DNA from 2 places in the Paenarthrobacter sp. TA1.8 genome. Region 1 is predicted to be linked to the other one. Evidence: riboswitches for the same ligand, from Rfam matches in the RefSeq annotation. Region 1 holds a riboswitch; the other holds the start of a gene.
What was found. A riboswitch is a leader RNA that binds a small molecule or an ion and turns the genes downstream of it on or off. The one in region 1 is predicted to bind glycine.
Positions count from the first base shown of each region.

Region 2: another riboswitch for glycine. It lies ahead of gcvP (aminomethyl-transferring glycine dehydrogenase); the one in region 1 lies ahead of gcvP (aminomethyl-transferring glycine dehydrogenase).

Region 1 covers NZ_CP184287.1:4,704,558-4,707,760, forward strand. The annotation lists gene gcvP (aminomethyl-transferring glycine dehydrogenase) at 1-1,523, opposite strand, end outside; glycine riboswitch at 1,661-1,759, opposite strand; gene ACNAOT_RS21940 (PucR family transcriptional regulator) at 1,834-3,203, opposite strand, start outside.
Region 2 covers NZ_CP184287.1:1,077,992-1,081,194, forward strand. The annotation lists gene ACNAOT_RS05240 (MFS transporter) at 1-714, opposite strand, end outside; gene ACNAOT_RS05245 (TetR/AcrR family transcriptional regulator) at 787-1,326, shown strand; glycine riboswitch at 1,420-1,517, shown strand; gene gcvP (aminomethyl-transferring glycine dehydrogenase) at 1,699-3,203, shown strand, end outside.

The DNA of each region.
Region 1 (3,203 bases):
ATGGTGCACGAACCCAGCGGGATCATGGTGCGGTCCAGTGCGAGGTCCCGGTCCGACAGCTTGCGGATATAGCGCAACAGCTGCGTCTCGGAACGGTGCGTGTTGAACACCGGGTGCTGCAGGAAATCGGATGTCCGGACTACGTCAGCGGGCAATTCGAATCCGGTAACGTCCCCTACCGGACCGGCACCGAAGGCGACGGCTACCGCGGAGAGGATCTCCGGCGTCGTGGTTTCATCAATGGAGACGCCCACGGTGTCCGCATCGATGAGGCGCAGGTTGATGCCGCGGGCTTCGGCGGCGGCGATGACCTTGTCTGCCTTGCCTGGGACACGGACAGTGAGGGTGTCGAAGAAGGCCTCGGAGACGAGTTCGCGGCCGGCCTTCTGCAGGGTCGCAGCCAAAACGCGGGCGTGGCCGTGGACGGTTTCGGCGATTGCTTTCAGGCCTTCCGGGCCGTGGTAGACGGCGTACATCGAGGCTACGATCGCGAGCAGTGCCTGCGCGGTGCAGATGTTGGACGTCGCCTTCTCGCGACGGATGTGCTGCTCGCGGGTCTGGAGGGCCAGGCGGTAAGCAGGGACGCCGGCGTTGTCCTTGGAAACACCAACGATGCGGCCCGGCAGCGTGCGCTCCATGCCTTCGCGGACGGCCATGTAGGCAGCGTGCGGGCCGCCGAAGAACAGTGGAACGCCGAAGCGCTGCGCAGTTCCGACGGCGATGTCCGCACCTTGCTCGCCCGGGGGCGTGATGAGGGTGAGCGCCAGCAAATCCGCGGCCACCGTGACCAGCGCGCCGCGTTCTTTGGCCGCCGCGACGACGCCGGAGTGATCGAACACGCGCCCGGAAACGCCGGGTTGCTGCAGGACGATGCCGTTGATATCGCCGTCGGGAAGTCCAGCCGAAAGATCAGCGATCTCAACCTCGAAGCCCAACGCCTCGGCGCGTCCCTTCACAATGGCAATGGTCTGCGGGAGGAGGTCAGCGTCCAGAACGGTCTTGCCGTCCTTGGCGGTCTTGGACTTGTTGGCGCGGCGCATCAGCAGCACGGCCTCAGCCACGGCAGTTGCTTCGTCCAGCAACGAGGCATTGGCTACGGGAAGTCCCGTGAGGTCCTGCACCATGGTCTGGAAGTTGAGCAGTGCCTCAAGCCGGCCTTGGGAAATCTCGGGCTGGTACGGCGTGTAGGCCGTGTACCATGCCGGAGCTTCCAGGATGTTCCGGCGGATCACCGGGGGCGTGACGGTGTCGTAGTAGCCCTGGCCGATCATCTGCACAGCGGTCTTGTTCTTGGAGGCGAGCTTGCGGAGCTCGGCGAGGACCTGCACCTCAGTGAGGGCGTCCTGCAGCTTCAGGGCAGTGTCCTGGCGAATGGAATCGGGAACGGCGACGTCTACCAAGCCGTCGACAGAGTCGTAGCCGATGGCCTTGAGCATGGTGTCAACGTCGGCTTGGCGGCGGGCGCCGATGTGCCGGTCCGCGAAGGCGGTGGGGGTTGATTGAACAGTCAAGAGGAACTCCATGATTCAGGCGCCCAGTGAGCGCCACGATGATGTGGGGTTCCTCCCCGCTCTGTATTGGACCTGAGAGATTCCGCAGGAATGGTTGCCTGCTTGCACCGTCGGTGAGCCCGGTTACCCGGACTGCTTTCCAGAGTTGCCTAACCGCGGCGGTACATGGGCCTGAGAGATTCCTGGGGAGGATTTGCTCCTACGGCGCCTGACTGGATGTACCGGCAGGACTCTCCCGCCGCAGATCAAAAGCGTTGCATCACGTGAGTGACACGCTTCACACCATAGCTGGTTGTTTTGAAGAAGCGCAAGCAAGGTGTGGCTACTGATGCATCGCTTCATGGATCTGCAGAGCGAACCACAGTTGGGCGACGGTGGACGTTTCACCCATGTCCAGCCCCGTCAGTTCGCCGATTTTCCGCATCCGGTAGATGATGGTTTGTCGGTGCGCGAACAATGCTGAAGCAGTCTTCTGCCACGACCGCTGTGAGTCCAAATACGTCCTCAAGGTGACAATGAGATCACCTTCCTGGCTCTGCTCGTAGTCGAAAATCGGACCCAAAAGACGCCGGACCAGGGCGGTTCCTTCCTCAAAACCGGTGAGTCCCAGCCATGAGGGTCCCTCCGCATAGCGGGCCAGCCCTTGGTTGTTGGCGCGGGCGGAACCGAGCGCCCAGAGGGACTCCTGCAGCGCCCGTTGGATGTTCGCAACGGCCGCCGGCGCGCTGATCCCGATCGTGGTTTCCATGCCGGCACAGTGCATCAGGACATCGTCAGGCACGCCTGCCGGGACCACCACATGGAGCCTGTTGTTCCGCTTCAAGGACGCGGACGCAACCCCGTGCCGCCACAGTTCGATGTGCACGTTCGCCAGCCTGCCGCCGTCGTCCGCCGCTTTATCCGCGGCGTCCGCCGTCAGTGAGGCGAGCAGGAAATCCTGGGGCGAAACCTCGAAAGCTGCCAGCCGGCTCTCCATTTCGGCCGCGCCCAAGCGTCCGTCCATTGCCTGCAGGAGGAACTCTCCGGCCAGCCGGTGGCGGCCTTCCAGCGACAAAACGATGCGCGAAAGCTGCAGTCCCAGCACGGTTGCGGCGTGGAGAAGCACGACGGCGTCCGGGTGCGGTTCGCTGTTGGGCAGCACCACCAGGAGCGCGTTGGCATGGGTGGGAATGTCCATGGTGAGGACGTGCCTGCCGCGGATGCGATGCCACTGGAAGTTCTTTCCCGCGAGGGACACTTGCCCCGACAGCGGAGCCCACTCCTCGGAGAGGAACACCGGGAGCGCCTGACCGTCCGGGTGCCAGGGATGGAGGCAGCGGCGGTCCACCACGAACAGGTCTGCGTCGAGCTCGGTCGCCAGCCGCTGGACCAGGCTCTGCCAGTGGTCTTCGGAGGCTCCGGCGGTGCGGAGCAGATCGTAGACGCGGGCAGTCTGCCGCAGCCGACGGGATTCTTCGAGCAAGGAGGACTCGGCCACCGACCGGGCGATCGCGATGAACGGCAGCGGGTACGGGATGTTGATCAGGGGCAACGGGAGTTGCTCGCACGCTTCCATGAATTCCGCGGTGAGCGGCGGTGCATGCATTTTCTCGCCGATCGCCAAGGCGCTGGCGCCGCTGTCCATCAAGGCCTTTGCGAGCGCCACTTGGCCCTCGGCGTCGGCGGGAATCGACAGGCCGTTGGTCATCATGA
Region 2 (3,203 bases), 1.3 Mb from region 1:
AACCGCGAATTCCTTGATGCCGTAAACGAACGGCGCCATGGTGACCACGGACAGGAGAATGCTGGGCACGTCCACCCGGCCGGGATTGGCGTCCTTCGATTCAGGAATCAAGACCCTGCCGAAAGCAAGTAGCGGCAGGAGCAGGAAAGCTGCCACCAGGAACACGGCACCCCACCAGAAATGCTCCACCAGCCAGCCACCGAAGATTGGGCCAAGGGCGGCGCCACCGGAGAACCCGGCAGCCCAGACGGCGATCGCGAGCCGACGCCGGTTGGGATCAGTGAAGATGTTCCGGATCAGGGACAGGGTTGAGGGCATCAGCATGGCTCCGAAGACGCCAAGGCCGGCCCGGCCGGCGATCAGCCATTCAGCGGAAGGCGCGAAAGCTGTAGCAGCCGAAACCGCTGCGAAGCCCGTGCTGCCGAGCAGGAGCAGCCGCCGTCGTCCGATCCTGTCGCCCAAGTTACCCATGGACACCAGCAAGGCGGCGAGGACCAACGGGTAGGCGTCAACAATCCACAGCAATTGGACGCCGCCCACGTCCAACGAACGGGCGATCTCGGGCAGTGCAAAGGTGAGCGCGGTGTTGTCGACGGCCACCAGCAGCACCGGAAACATCAGGAGTGCCAGAGCCGTCCAGTCGCGCCACGGTGCTGCCTGACCCTTGACGGGCTGAGCGGAACGGGGTGCTTGGGTTGATGACGGCGAGAACATGTAACTCACTGTACCGTCCAGACGGTATAGTTTCAAATAGAAGCCTGTAAGCCTTTAGGGAATGATGGACACATGCCACGAAAACCAGTTGCCCGGGACGCCGTCCTGGATGCCTTCGAAGCCCTCCTTATCGAGGTAGGGGAGCGTGCCGCCACGCTCGACGCCGTTGCCAAGCGGGCAGGCGTGTCCAAGGGCGGTCTGCTCTACCACTTCCCCAATAAGGAAGCGCTGATCACGGCCCTTTTGGAGCGCCTGGACCTGCTCGCCAATGAAGATACCGAGCTGATGAAGGCTGCCCCCGATGGTTCGGCCGCCTACTTCATCCGCTCCTCGCTCTGGGCGGATACGCCCATGGACCGGGCATTCGTCGCTGCCACCAGATTGGCCGAAGTTGCCCACGAGGAAACCCGCCGCAGATTTGCCGCGATCCAGCAACGGTGGCTGGACGTGCTGGCTGATGACGTCGGGCCGGAGGTTGCCAAGGCCGTCAGCTACATGGGCGACGGCCTCTATTTCAACGCGATTTTTGAAGGCGGGCAGGAGGGCGGCAACGCCGGGCGGGAGGCCGACGTCGAAATTCTGTTGGGAGTCCTTGAACGGTTGCGGAAGTAGCGGGTCTTCCATTTGCTGCGGGGCGCGGGACGTAGGACAATTAACCCTCGTGGCGTGCCGTACGCGGTGACCACACACAACTGAACATGCCTTTGATCTGCGGCGGGAGAGTCCTGCAAGCAAGTGATGCAGGCGCCGTAGGAGCAAACCCTCCCCAGGAATCTCTCAGGCCCACGCACCGCCGCGGCTAGGCGACTCTGGAAAGCAGCAGGTACTCAACCCACCTTCGGGTGAAGGGAGTGTTGTGCTCACCGACGGTGCAAGCGATGGTTGCTCAGGCAACGCGCGGAAACTCTCAGGTCCAATACAGAGCGGGGAGGAACCCAGCCGCTGTGGCGTACCCAAACGCTGCCCAAGTAATGGAGTTCCTTCGTGACGGTTAGTTCTGCCTCCACCACCTTCGTCGATCGGCATATCGGCGCCCGCCGCCAGGCCGACATTGAGACCATGCTCAAGTCCGTCGGCTACGACACTGTTGATTCGCTGGTCGACACCGCCGTCCCGAACGACATCCGCCAGGAAGTTGCCCTCACCCTGCAGAACGCGCTGAGTGAAGTTGAAGTCCTGGCCGAGCTGCGCAAGCTCGCGTCCAAGAACAAGACGGCCGTTCAGATGATCGGCCAGGGCTACTACGACACCGTGACGCCGCCCGTGATCCGTCGGAATATCCTCGAATCCCCGGCTTGGTACACGGCTTACACCCCTTACCAGCCGGAAATCTCGCAGGGCCGACTCAAGGCGCTCCTGAACTTCCAGACCATGGTCCAGGACCTGGTTGGGCTGCCGATCGCCAACGCGTCCCTACTGGATGAAGCAACCGCAGTGGCCGAAGCCGTCCTCATGATGCGCCGAGCCAACAAGAACAAGGCTGTCCAGGATGGCAAGACCGTCCTCGACGCAGACTGCCTCCCGCAGACCATTGCCATCGTCAAGGGCCGTGCCGAGGCGCTCGGCTTCAAAGTTGAGGTCGCTGACCTTTCCTTGGGTCTCCCGGAAGGTGCCATCAACGGTGTCGTCCTCCAGCAGCCCGGCGTTTCCGGCCGCGTGTTCGATCACTCTGCCGTGATTGCGGACGCCAAGGAGCGCGGTGCGCTGGTTACCGTTGCTGCCGACCTCCTGTCCCTGACCCTCATCACCCCTCCAGGCGAGCAGGGCGCCGACATCGCCGTCGGTTCGGCACAGCGCTTGGGCGTTCCGCTCTTCTTCGGTGGCCCGCACGCCGCCTACATGGCCGTCCAAAAGGGACTGGAGCGTTCCATGCCCGGCCGTTTGGTGGGCGTTTCAAAGGACGACGCCGGTGTCCCCGCCTACCGCTTGGCGCTGCAGACCCGCGAGCAGCACATTCGCCGCGAGAAGGCCACGTCCAACATCTGTACAGCGCAAGCACTGCTGGCCATCGTGGCCTCGATGTACGCCGTTTACCACGGCCCTGAGGGCCTCAAGGCGATCGCCGAAACCGCCCATGGCCACGCCCGCACGCTTGCAGCGTCCCTGAAGGCTGCCGGCGTCGAGGTCCTCCACGGTTCCTTCTTCGACACCATCACCGTCCGCGTTCCCGGCAAGGCTGCTGAAATCGTCGCCGCTGCCGAGGCCAGGGGCATCAACCTCCGTGGCATCGACGCTGACACGGTTGGCGTCAGCGTTGATGAAACCACGACGACGGCGGTCGTCGCCGACGTCGCTTCGGTCTTTGGCGCTTCGGTCACCGAAACCACTGAGGGCTTCGCGCTCGACGGCTCTGTTGAACGTACGAGCGACTTTATGCAGCACCCGGTGTTCAACACCCACCGCTCAGAAACCCAGCTCCTCCGCTACATCCGTAAGCTCTCGGACCGCGACCTCGCGCTGGACCGCACCATGATCCCATTGGGTTCCTG